Regions from separate parts of the Halanaerobium hydrogeniformans genome, predicted to be linked through region 2. Evidence: riboswitches for the same ligand, from Rfam matches in the RefSeq annotation. Region 2 holds a riboswitch; the other holds the start of a gene.
What was found. A riboswitch is a leader RNA that binds a small molecule or an ion and turns the genes downstream of it on or off. The one in region 2 is predicted to bind molybdenum cofactor.
Positions count from the first base shown of each region.

Region 1 (6,844 bases), 1.1 Mb from region 2:
GTTAGGGTTATTATTTCCTTTTATTTCCTCGGTCGTATAGATAATTAGTAGATACCATCTTTTAGAAATACGGTCCTGCTTAACCTTTATCTGCTGTAAAGCATCTAAATCTATAATGCTTTGAACTGCTTCAGGCAGCTCAAAATTAAGGAGGCCAAATCGAATACGGTCATACTAAAGCTTTCCTTGCGTATTATAAATTAAAAGCTTTAGTGACCTTCACATTATATTTAGATTGTATCTTTTTAGATAAGGATAAGAGTAATTTGTTATCTCTAATTCTAACAGCTAAATTGGTAAAAATTATTTCACAGGGATTACTGTTCATATGTTTAAAATTAGGTGATCCTGGCTGACCCTTATATTTTTGAGGATTCTTTTTATAATCTTTGAGAGAATTAAAAAAACTTTTCCAGTCCTGAGCTAACTGCTTTAATGCCTGCTGTCTGTTATGGGAGTGAAGGTAGTCATTATGCCAGTTATTTTTATATCTAGTTTCTAATTCAGTATAGACAGCTTTTACATCTTTATTATTTTTAATCTGATAATTGACTGTATTATATAATTTAGAGCAATGCCAGGCTAATTCATTAATTATTACTAATTGCTTATGGCTTAATTTAGGGTTGAATTTAAATGATAATCGCATTGATTTTTCACCTCCATCCTACTATAATTATATCATACATATGTTTGCTTGTAAAAGAAAAAATGGAGGAGAAAAAGATCATGTGCATATCCTCTTTGAAACTCCACCTCAGGTACAATTATCTAAGTTAGTTAATATATTAAAAACAGTATCTTCAAGACTTATCAAAAAGCAATATGAACACCATCTGAAAAAATATTATTGGAAACCTGCTTTTTGGTCTAGAAGCTACTGCATTTTGTCTACTGGTGGTGCTACTATTGAGACAATTAAAAAGTATATTGAAAATCAGAATAAATAGCCAATTCATCTCCACCCAATGCATAGCTTGGATGGAGTTTTCTTGGCAGTTTTAGATAAATTACTTAATAGTTAAAATCAGGATCTCATTACGGGGTCCTGATTTTTAAAGTGATTTTTTATAGAATTTATGAAAGGATAATTCTATTATGGCTAAAGATAAAACAAATATCTATGATGTAGCAAAAAAAGCAGGGGTCGGAATTGCAACAGTCTCAAGAGTTATTAATAATAGTGAGAATGTTAAAGAAGAAACAAGAGAAAAAATTATTAAGGTAATGAACGAAATGGATTATCGACCCAGTAAAGTTGCTCAAAATCTAGCAAAACAACAATCAAATGCTATAGCAGTTATCTTACCCAGTTTTGTCGATCATTTTTTTGTTGAGGTTTTAAAGGGGATCCAGGATACCCTGGAAAAAGAAGAGATTGATCTGATATTATATAAAATAAATGTAGATGAAAACAGGATTTCTAAGATTATGGATATAGTCCACAGCCGTAAGGTTGATGGAATTGCAGCTGTTACAATGAATATTTCAAATAGTAATTATCGGGAACTTCTGCAAAGCGAGATGCCGGTTGTTTTAGCAGATGAAAAATCTAAAAATTTCAATTCTATATATTTTGATAATATAAAAGGAGCAGAAATGGCAGTTGATTATTTAGTTAATTCCGGGCATCAAAAAATTGCTTTTATAAATGGGAATCTTGAGCATTACAATGCTCAGGAAAGACTAAAAGGGGTAGAAAAGGCAATAAAAAAACATCAACTCATAATTGAAGATAAATATATCAAAGCTAGTGATTTTTATACAGAAGATGGCTATAAATCTATGCAGGAATTATTAGAAATGCCGCAATCTGAATGGCCAAGTGCTGTTTCTGCAGCATCTGATAATCAAGCCATAGGTGCTCTGCAGGCAATAGAAGAAAGAGGTTTAAAAGCTCCTGATGATATTGCATTAATAGGATATGATAATATAGAATTGGCCAAATATCTAAAAATAACTACGATCTGGCAGCCGATGTATAAACTTGGTCAGTTAACAATAGAGGTTCTTCTTAAAGAAATCAAAGGAGAACTAAAAGAGCGCTTTGAAAAAGAATTAGCTTTAAGTTTAATCAAAAGAGAAACAGCTTGAGGAGGCAATATATATGCAAAAACAATGGTGGAAAGAAGCGGTAGTATATCAAATTTATCCCCGCAGTTTTAATGACAGTAATGATGATGGAATAGGAGATTTACGAGGAATTATAGAAAAAATAGATTATCTTGATAAATTAGGGGTAGATGCAGTCTGGTTAAACCCGGTTTATAAGTCCCCAAACGATGATAATGGCTATGATATTAGTGATTATCGAGCTATCATGGATGAATTTGGTACAATGGAAGATTTAGAAGAATTAATAGCTCTTTTAAAAGAAAGAAATATAAAAATAATTATGGATTTAGTGATAAATCACACTTCTGATGAGCATCACTGGTATAAAGAATCAGCTAAAAGTAAAGATAATCCCTATCGTGATTATTATATCTGGAAAGATGGAAAAAATGATGGTCCACCAAATAATTGGAAGTCTTTTTTTGGTGGTTCAACCTGGGAATATGACCAAAAAACTGACCAATATTATCTCCATTTATTTTCTAAAAAACAGCCGGATTTAAATTGGGAAAATAAAGAGCTGCGATCAGAACTTTATGATATGATAAATTGGTGGCTGGAAAAAGGAATAGATGGCTTCAGACTTGATGTTATTAACCTTATTTCTAAAAATCAGGATTTTCCAGATGGAAAAGAAAATGGTCTTTGTGGTCATGAACATTTTGCTAATGGACCAAGGGTTCATGAATTTATTCAGGAAATGGCTGAAAAGACATACAATAATTATGATGCAATGACAGTTGGTGAGACTCCTTTTGTAGATAAAGATGAAGCAATAAAATTTGTTAAAGAAGAACGCCAGGAATTCAGTATGGTTATCCCTTTTGAACATGTAGAATTTGACCGCAAAGAGGGCTGGGAAAAAATATCTGACTGGCAGTTAAGTGAATTAAAAGATTTAATGACTGAATGGCAGTATAAACTACAGGAAAATAATGGTTGGACAAGTCTTTATTTCTGCAATCATGACCAGCCAAGAATTGTTTCGCGTTATGGAGATGATGGTAAATACAGAAAAGAATCAGCAAAGATGCTTGGCACATTATTGCATACTCTAAGAGGAACCCCTTTTATTTACCAGGGAGAAGAAATAGGGATGACTAATGTTAGTTTTGAAAACTTAGATGATTTTGATGATATAGAAACCAGAGGTTATTTAAATGATCTAAAGAAAAAAGGCGAGATGACAAACGAAGAGATGCTTAAAATGGCCAATTATAGGAGTAGAGATAATGCGAGAACACCTATGCATTGGAATGACTCTAAATATGCAGGTTTTAGCAATGTAGAACCCTGGCTTCAAATGAATGATAATTATCCAGAGATTAATGTTGCCAGAGATCTAAAGTCCGACGACTCAGTTTTTAAATATTATCAAAAGTTGATTTCACTTCGCAAAGAATATCCTGTTTTTGTTTATGGAAAATATAAAATATTATTAGAAGATGACCAAAATATCTATACCTATATTAGAGAAGGAAAAGAAAACAATCTACTTATAATGCTTAATTTTAGTGAGCAGTTAGCTGAAGTTGATCTAGAAGATGAGCTTGAAATTCAGAATGCTGAACTGCTCATAAATAATTATAATAATGAGCCAGAATTTAGATCAAAATCACAACTTAACCCATATGAAGCAAGGATTTACCTTTTTCAGTAAATAGCTTGACAATATACTAAAATAAATATATTATTATATTTGAAATAATCAAAAAACTCCGAGTATATTTACCTGAGTAATTTAGTTATTATGGGAAATATGCCGATAGGGTCAATTTGGAAACGGATTGGCCTCCCGGAATGGAAAGGAGTATTATTTTTAATGATTTATATTAATTTTACTCTACCTTCAATGCTTCCGGTTGATTTATTTAAAACTGGAAGTTTATTTTTTTGTATTGTTAATAAAGGAGGAGAATGATGAAAAGAATATATTTACCTATATTTTTGATTTTAATATTTACTCTTGCTCTTACAGCATCATCTGTTGCACAAGATAGATTAATTTTTGCAACCACTACCAGCACAGAAAATTCCGGTTTATTAGATGAGTTGATACCACCCTTTGAAGAAACTTTTGGTATTAGAGTAGATGTGATATCAGTTGGTACTGGAGCAGCTATAGAGTTGGGTGCTAATGGTGATGCTGATATTATATTTGTTCATGCTCCTGAAGCTGAAGCAGAATTTATAGAGGGCGGGTATGGTGTTAACCGCCGTGATGTAATGTATAATGATTTTGTAATTCTTGGTCCACCAGCTGACCCTGCAGGTATTTCTGAAATAGAGTTGGCAGTAGATGCTTTTTTAGCAATCTCAAATTCAGAAGCAGAATTTATTTCCCGGGGAGATGATTCAGGTACCAATAAAAAAGAATTATCTATCTGGGAAGAAGCAGGAATAGACATAAATCAAAGCTGGTATATAGAGAGTGGTCAGGGAATGGGAGCAAGTATTAATATGGCAGATGAGAGAGAAGCTTATATACTTGCTGACCGGGGAACTTTTTTAGCCTATAGTGGAGAAATTGACCTGGAGGTTTTAAACAGTGGAGATCCTGTTTTATTTAATTCTTATGGTATAATACCTGTTAATCCTGCTTATCACAGCCATGTAAACTATAAAATGGCAATGGCTTTTGTAGGTTATTTAACCTCTCAAGAAGGTCAGAGCATAATTAATAGTTTTAGCAGTTATGGAGAACAATTATTTTTTGCAGATGCTATTAGTGCAGAAAAGCTAATTGATTAAAATTTTTATTTTGTTTTAAACTTTATTTAGTTCGGTGAAATTGACAGGGGGATAAAACTTGAATTATTATACTGAAGCATTTAGCGAAGCCTTTAATCTTATTATAGCAATGGATCAAGAGTTATTAAATGTTATAGCTACTTCACTTAGACTTTCTACAACTTCAACAATAATTGCTTCAACTATCGCCATTCCTCTGGCAGTAATAATAGCCAGAAAAGATTTCTCTGCCAAGAAATTTTTTAATGTAATTTTAAATACTCTTTTAAGTTTACCAACAGTTGTTATTGGGATATTTGTTTATTCATTGATTTCCAGAAGAGGTGTTTTTGGTGAATATCAATTATTGTTTACCTCTTTTGGAATTATTATGGGCCAGACAATTTTGATTTTACCTTTGATTACCGCTCTTGTAAGAAACACTATTTTTTCTTTAGATGAAAAGCTTTATAAAACTGCCAAATCATTGGGAGCAACAAAAAAGCAGCAGTTTAAATTATTGATTATGGAAGCAAGGTATGGGATTATTGGAGCTGTTATAGCAGGATTTGGTAGAGTATTAGGAGAAATTGGTATTTCTATGATGTTGGGAGGAAATATCAGAGGGGTTACTAGAACAATGACAACAGCAATGGCACTAGAAACCAATAAAGGAAGATTTTCTTTTGCTCTTGCTTTGGGAATAATATTACTTATTCTTTCTTTTACTATTAATTTTTTAGTATATTTTCTCCAGGAAGGAGAACATTATGAACAGAGGTAATAAAATACTTAAGGTAGAAAATATTGATAAAAATATTAACAATAAACAGATTCTTAAGATAAAAAAATACTCTGTGATAAAGGGGAAATTTAATTTTATTATAGGTGCTAACGGTTCTGGCAAAACAAGTCTACTTAATATTTTAAGTATGATAGATAATGATTATCAGGGAAAAATATATTATAAAGGAAAAATAATTAGCCAAAAGGAAATTAATTGTGAGCTGAGGAGAAAATTTTCTGTTATCTGGCAGGAACCCTATCTATATAGGGGTAATGTATATCATAATATTGCTCTACCACTTAAATTAAGAGGTTTTAATAAAAATATTATAAATAAAAAGGTAAAAGATATCAGTCATAAAATAGAGATAAAAAATTTGCTTAAGCAATCAGTTTACACACTTTCAGGTGGAGAAAGACAAAAAGTTTCCATTGCTAGAGCATTAATTACTGAGCCGGAAATCTTATTTGTTGATGAAGCAACCACTAATTTGGATGAAGAGAGTATCAATTTTTTTAACTCTCATTTTGCTGATCTTGTAACTGATGAAATGACTGTGGTAATGGTCAGCCATGACAGAAGACAGATAAAAGAGCTGGCTGATAGAATAGCTTATCTCAAAAAAGGCAGGATTCTGTCTTCTAGACCAGTAGAAGATTTTGATTTTAATCAATTAGGAGAAGGTATTTGCCGCTCTATAGAAGAAATAGTTTAATGAGAGGTGGAAAATATGAATAAATTACTGCTTAAAAACGGTAAATTGGTAGATGATAAAGGTATTTACAAAAATGACCTCCTTATTGAAGGAGAAAAAATTGTAGCTAGCAAAAAAAGAGGATCTTTTTCCTCGCTGGAAAAAGATAGTAAGCTTGAGTTTATAGATTTGCAAGGTAAATATTTATTCCCCGGTATTATTGATGCGCATACCCATTATTCTTTATATTCTAGAGGAACTGTGAGTGCTGATGATTTTTATAAGGGAAGTATTGCTGCAGCTGCAGGTGGAGTAACAACTATAATTGATTATATCGATTTTCCTGAAGATGGAGATTTTAAAAGGGCTTTTAAGGAGCGTTCTAAGCAAGCAGAAGATTCTATCATAGATTACAGCTTTCATCAGGTAATAGAAGATTTTGATCAGAATATCTCTAAAAAATTAGAAGATTTAAAAGAAATTGCTTTAGCAAGTATTAAAATATTTACTACATATAA
Region 1 covers NC_014654.1:2,387,130-2,393,973, reverse strand. The annotation lists partial or broken gene HALSA_RS13380 (RNA-guided endonuclease InsQ/TnpB family protein) at 1-649, opposite strand, end outside; gene tnpA (IS200/IS605 family transposase) at 690-950, shown strand; gene HALSA_RS11160 (LacI family DNA-binding transcriptional regulator) at 1,099-2,094, shown strand; gene HALSA_RS11155 (glycoside hydrolase family 13 protein) at 2,108-3,775, shown strand; molybdenum cofactor riboswitch at 3,820-3,942, shown strand; gene HALSA_RS11150 (ABC transporter substrate-binding protein) at 4,036-4,866, shown strand; gene HALSA_RS11145 (ABC transporter permease) at 4,925-5,629, shown strand; gene HALSA_RS11140 (ATP-binding cassette domain-containing protein) at 5,616-6,347, shown strand; gene HALSA_RS11135 (amidohydrolase family protein) at 6,363-6,844, shown strand, end outside.
Region 1: it holds a riboswitch for molybdenum cofactor, as region 2 does, so the genes downstream of both, HALSA_RS11150 (ABC transporter substrate-binding protein) here and HALSA_RS03680 (aldehyde ferredoxin oxidoreductase family protein) in region 2, are expected to answer to the same signal.

Region 2 (6,844 bases):
AATATGGCCAAAGCAAATATAATACACTTGGAATGAGTTATCTTTTAAAAAATTATAATTTTCCTGAAAGAAAAACTCAAAATTATCTAATTGAAAGTCTGCATACAATAATGTTAGATTATCAAATACCAGTTGTTATCGGAAGTACCAACAAACTTCCTTTGAGTAAAAAATAAGAAATTTAAACTTTTTGATAGAGCTCTGTCAGTATGATATTGTTTATTTTCATTCAGTAAGAAAAACACAAAAAGTTTCATTAAAGATAAAATAAGGTTTGCCCCCAAAAAGCCTAAATAAATTTCATCAATAACCAAATAATAACAATTAATTTTTCTTTTATCATCCTAAAATTAATTAGATTAATCCGCCATAATCCTTTATATGACAGGCTTTCTTTGATATAATTAACTTAATAAATCATAGAAAGGATGATAGAATGTTTGTTCCCAACAGTCACCAGCAGTTAAGTCTTTACGACTCATTTAAGGATTTACCTAAATATCTACAGGAATATCTTTTAAATTCCTGGGCCGATACTTTTCAGGAAATTATCTTCCCTGCAATTGATGAAGAACGCTTTGCTGTACTCTACAGTGATAAAGGTTCAAGACCGAATACTCCTGTTAATATAATTATCAGTTCCCTTGTAATTAAAGAACTTTTTGATCTCACTGATGAAAGATTAGTTGCCAATATCCATCTAAGTATGGAATATCAGTATGCTCTTAGATTAACCAGTGAAGAAAGACCGCCTGTCTCTAAAAATACATTCAGTAATTTTAGAGAACGGGTTACAGATTACTACAAAGAAACAGGTATAGACTTAATTCAGCAGGAAGTTGAATCCCTGGCTGAATTAATTACAGATAATCTGGAAATCGAAGGCGATAGAGCTAGAATTGATTCTTTTATGGTTTCTTCTTCCGCCAGAGAATTATCCAGAATAGAACTTGTTTATACTGTTAATGCTAACTTCATCAAAATGCTTTCTCAGTCTTTTGAAGATCTAATTCCTGAAGGACTTGAAGTATATTTAAAAGAGTCCCACAGAAATGAAGTCATCTATCGAACCAAAAATGATGAAACCAAAAGCAAACTCAAAAAGCTATTAGAAGATGCTAAAACTCTTTATGATTCAGCAGTTACTGCCGGAGGCAGTGTTACTGAAACTGAAGAATTTATGCTTCTAAAAAGAATGCTCGGAGAACAGACAGATTATGATGACGATGATTTTGATGATCTTGATCCTGATAATATTGAAGCTAAGGACGGTACAGAATTGGAATCTGATATTCTGCAGAACCCCAGTGATCCTGATGCAACTTTAGACAGAAATATGAAGCTAATATCGGCTATACAGCCAATGTGCTGGAAGTTTTTGACGACGATAATTCTGTAATTACAACCTATGATTTTAAGCCTAACATATATTCTGATCAGGACTTTAGTGCTGATACTTTAGAAAAGCTGAACAGTGAGCATGTGCTAAACTTTAATATTGAGAACCCAATAAAAATCTTTATGGATGGTGCTTATTATACTTATGGCCTTGCTAAAAAGGCTTTAAATCTCGGTATTAAGTTTATGCCCGGTGAATTAACCGGTAAAAAACCTGCTGCTGACAAAATGACCTATTATCAAAACTTTAATCTTGGTTCTGACTATGAAAATGTTTTAAGCTGTGCCAATGATGTAGAACCTGATTATCAGGAGAAAGACCCTGATAAGAATTCATTCTATGCCATCTTTGATAAAGAAAAGTGTGCTGGCTGCAAACTAAAATCAGAGTGCAGAATAAAAAGCAACAAAAAACATAATTCAGTCAGTTTTACTGAACAACGATATGAAACAGGAAAACTAAGAGAAACAATGGGAGAAAAAGAATACATCCAAGAATGTAACCAGAGAGCAGGCGTAGAAGGAATACCTTCTGTTTTCAGACGCAAATATGATGTCGATGATATGCCGGTCAGGGGTTAAGTATGTCAAAAAATCTGGTTTGGATTCAAAGTTGCAGCAGCAAACTTCAAAAAGTTGCTGAAAGGACTGGAACCATCCACCTCCTGAACCAGGTAAGTCTTTTTTACACTATATAATTTTATTTTTACTGATAAATGAGAAATTTATTACTCAAGACCTTAGATAATTTTATTTCTAAGGATATTTATTTAGTCTTTTTGGGGGCAAACCACTATTTGAGCAATGAATTATTAAAATAATTTTCAAAAAATATAGAAATTTACAAAAACTAAGCAGGAATTTAGCCTTTTATATTTAATAATATTAGTAATACCTTCGAGTTTTTCTGCCTAAAGAAAATAGCTTTCTAAGGTGGCTAAACCGATGGGTTGAGAAAGAAATGACTCAGCCTCCCGTGCTTGGAAAGAAGAGTAATCTTAAGGAGGTATAATTAATGGGAAAAATTTATGAATATCAGGTATTAAGGGTAAATTTAAGTGATGGAGAAATTTCACGCGAAACAATTGCTGGTGAAAATGTTAAAAAGTTTTTAGGTGGGAGAGGTCTCGCTTCTAAAATGCTTTATGATGAAATTGATCCAAAGGTTGATCCTTTAAGCCCTGAAAACAAGCTTATTTATGCTTCAGGTCTTCTAACAGGTACTGCAGCTTCTACGGGAGGACGCTATATGGTAATCACCAAGGGTCCTTTAACAGGTACTATTGCAAGTAGTAACTCAGGTGGATTCTTCGGTGCTGAAATGAGATTTAGCGGTAATGATATAATTGTATTTGAAGGTAAAGCAGAAAAACCTGTCTATCTATCTCTAAAAGGAGATAAGGCTGAACTCAAAGATGCTTCACATCTGTGGGGTAAAGGTGTTTATGATACTACAGATATGTTAATTGAAGAATTTGGTGATGAAAAAGCAAGAGTAAGCTGTATCGGTCCTGGTGGAGAAAAACTGGTTAAATTTGCTTCAATAATGAATGAAAAAGATAGAGCAGCAGGTAGAACCGGTGTTGGAGCAGTTATGGGTTCTAAAAACTTAAAAGCCATAGTTGTTAAAGCTGATGAAAAACAGGTAGAGTATTTTAAAGATGAGATGATGGAAGTGGTTAAAAAGCAGACTAAAACATTAAAAGAAGATGGAGTTACAGGAGAAGGTCTTCCTGCCCTGGGTACTAAGGTGCTTGATAATATTATCAACTCACATGGAGCATATCCAAGAAATAACTTCCAGTATGGTACCTTTGCAGATGTTGAAGAGGTATCAGGAGAAGCTTTAGTAGAAAAAGGCTATCTACAGGGTAATAAAGGATGTTATGGTTGTCCTATCCGCTGTGGTAGACATACCAAACTTCCAAATGGCCAGGAAGGTGAAGGTCCTGAATACGAAACTGGTTGGGCTTTTGGTGCTGACTGTGGTGTTAATGATTTAAATGCTATAGTTCAGGCAAACTTCCTCTGTAATGATTTAGGTTTGGATACAATATCTGCTGGTGCAACCATTGCAGCTGCAATGGAATTATATGAAAAAGGTTATATAGATAAAGATGAACTGGAAAATGGTCCAGAACTTAAATTTGGTTCTTCAGAATCAGTTATTTATTATACAAGACAGATGGCTTATCGTGAAGGTTTTGGCGACCAGATGGCTGAAGGTTCATATAGATTAGCAGAAGCTAAAGGTAATGCAGAACTTTCTATGAGTGTTAAAAAACAGGAATTACCTGCCTATGATCCTCGCGGAATTCAAGGCCAGGGTTTAAATTATGCTACCTCTAATCGTGGTGGATGTCATGTAAGAGGATATATGGTTTCTCCAGAGGTATTAGGAGTACCAGAAAAACTTGATCCGCTTGAATTAAAAGGAAAGCCAGAGTGGGTTAAAATATTCCAGGATCTAACAGCAGTAATTGATTCACTTGGAATGTGCCTCTTTACTTCTTTTGCCCTTGGTTTAGAAGATTATACAGAAATAGCTAATGCCGGAACAGAGTTTGATTTTACACCAGAAGAAATGCTGGAAAATGGAGAAAGAATCTGGAACCTGGAGCGTCAGTTTAACCTTGAAGCAGGTATTACACCTGATCAGGATAAACTTCCTAAGCGCTTTGATGAACCACTTCCAGATGGAACCTTTAGAGGTTCTGCAGCTAAATATAGAGAAATTCTGCCCGAGTATTATGAAATTCGCGGCTGGCAGGAAGATGGCTGGATTAGTGACGAAAAATTAAGTGAGATGGGATTGAAATAAATGTCAGTAGAAGTTAAGTTTCATTCTTTATTTAGAATTAATTTAAAAAGTCGCGGTCACAAATATCAGATTGAAAATGAAATCAATGTAAGAGAATTGATTGATCTACTTGACAGCGACTATGATGATTATTTTTCTAAAAAATTGTTGGATGCCGGGAAAATTTCTCCCGGCTCCATCATCTTATTAAATGGAGAAAATGTAATCCATTTAGATGGTCTGGATACTAAAATTAAAGATGGGGATAAAGTCACTCTATTTCCTCCCTCAGCAGGTGGTTAGATGCGAGAATATCTTAAAAGACAGAAAAAACTATTTAGCAGTGAGGAAAGAAAAATAATGGCAGGCTTAAATGTAATGCTCGCTGGTACAGGAGGTCTTGGCACAAATCTAGCAGTTCAGCTGCAGAGAATTGGGGTTAATAAAATCTATCTTTATGATTATGACAAAGTAGAAGTCTCCAACTTAAACCGGCAGATTTGTTATGGCCGTGATGATATTGGTAAAGCCAAGGTAGACTGTGCTGCAGAATTCTTAAAGAAATTTAAGCTTGATACTGAAATAGTTGCTAAAAATGAAAAAATTAGAGAAGACATGGAACTGCCTGATGATTTAGATATAATTTTTGATGCTCTTGATAACTTTAATACCAGATTTATCGTAGATAAGCTGGCTCAAAAGTATGAGCTTCCCTTTATTCATGCCGGGGTTGAAAATTTTTTCGCTCAGATAATGCTGATTCTACCCGAGAGTGAAAAGAGACTCAAGGATATCTTTGCCGGAGCAGAAAAAGATGAAGTGCCGGCAGTATTTTCACCTGCAGTTACTATAGCCGCTTCTTTTCAGGTGCTTGAAGCATTAAAATATCTATTGGGCAGGGATAATTATTTAAGTGATAGTATTTTGCATCTTGATTTTATGAATTCAGAAATAGAAAAAATAGAGTTAAAATAACTTGACTTAAATATTTGATCTTAATTAAGCCCTGTTTTTAAAAATGGGGCTTTTTGTTTTTTAAAAAGGAGGTAATTTTATGCAGGCAGAAGTATATCATCTTTATCACAGTGGAACAGCAGTTAAAATTGACAATAAGCTTTTTATCTTCGATTACTATAATGACCAGCCAATGAAATCAGAAAAAGGTAGTTCTTTAGAACGAGGAGTTATTAGAGAAGAGAGCTTTTCTAGAATAGAAAAGGCCTATGTTTTTGTTTCTCATGACCATCATGACCACTATAATAAGGTGATTTTTAAGTGGGAAGATTACTGTGAAAATATCAAATATATACTGGCAGACCAGGTTTCATTAACTAATCAATTAGCACAGAAAGAAAACTTATTTACAATAGCTAAAGATCAAAGCTTAGAATTAGAAGCAATTAAGGTTAAGGCTCTTGGCAGCACAGATAAGGGAGTATCTTTTCTAGTAAAGAGTGATAATATAAATATATTCCATGCCGGTGATCTAAACTGGTGGAAGTGGAAAAAGTTTACCCCCAAAGTACAAAAAAAAGAAGAGCAGGACTATAAAAGAGAGGTTAATAAGTTAAAAGGCGAAAAAATAGATATTGCCTTTGTGCCTGTTGACCCTCGTTTAGAAGAAAATTATTATCTTGCCGGTCAATATTTTATTGAAGAAATAAAACCGGAGCTTTTTGTACCTATTCACTTTTCAAATAATTTTGAGGTTACAGCAAATTTTGCCGAAAAAATGCTGAAAGAAGGGCTCGATTACAGCAAAATTGCAAAAATTAATTCTCGTGGAGAAAAAATTATTTATTAAAATAATCTCAAGAGGTGTAAAAAATGGTCCAGAGAAATTTAATCTCAACTTTTTCCATAATCGCCTATGATCCAGAAAGCAAAGAACATGGAGTTGCTGTACAATCAAAGTTTCTGGCAGTTGGCTCAATGGTTCCCTGGGCCAGAGCAAAAGTTGGGGCAGTAGCTACTCAGGCCTGGGGAAATCCTTCTTTTGGGCCTAAAGCACTTGATCTGCTTGAAAAAGGGAAGAGCCCTGAGGAGGTTATTGAAATTCTGAAAGCTTCTGATCCGGGGATCGATTACAGGCAATTTGCAGTAATAGATGCTAAGGGTAGAACAGCAGCTTATACCGGTTCAGAGTGTTCGGACTGGGCAGGAGAAATAACTGGGAAAAATTATTCGGTGCAGGGAAATGTCTTAGTGAATGAAAAAACCCTGCAGGCTATGGCAGATAGTTTTGAAAATAGCAGAGGAGCTTTAGCAGAGCGGCTTGTTAAAAGTTTAAGAGCAGGTCAATTTGCCGGAGGAGATAAAAGAGGCAGACAGGCAGCAGCCCTTTTTGTTGTAAAAGAGGGTGGAGGGATTGGTGGTTTTGATGACCGCTATATTGATCTGAGAGTAGATGATCATCCTCAACCAATTGAAGAACTTTCTCGTTTATTAAAGCTTTTTTATGAGCAAAGGGATAATTAAATATTAAATTTAAAAATTCTTCTAAAGAAAACTAACTGATTAATAATTTAGAGATTATTATTTTAATGAAGGAGGATTAAAATGACCGATATTATTACCTTAGGGGAAGCTTTAATAGACTTTACCCCACTTGATAAAGGAAATAGAGATTTCCGCAAAAATCCAGGT
Region 2 covers NC_014654.1:828,966-835,809, forward strand. The annotation lists gene HALSA_RS03665 (glycyl-radical enzyme activating protein) at 1-176, shown strand, start outside; gene HALSA_RS03670 (transposase) at 437-1,399, shown strand; gene HALSA_RS03675 (transposase) at 1,366-1,980, shown strand; molybdenum cofactor riboswitch at 2,282-2,405, shown strand; gene HALSA_RS03680 (aldehyde ferredoxin oxidoreductase family protein) at 2,414-4,219, shown strand; gene HALSA_RS03685 (MoaD family protein) at 4,220-4,501, shown strand; gene HALSA_RS03690 (HesA/MoeB/ThiF family protein) at 4,502-5,173, shown strand; gene HALSA_RS03695 (MBL fold metallo-hydrolase) at 5,253-6,002, shown strand; gene HALSA_RS03700 (DUF1028 domain-containing protein) at 6,026-6,676, shown strand; gene HALSA_RS03705 (carbohydrate kinase family protein) at 6,758-6,844, shown strand, end outside.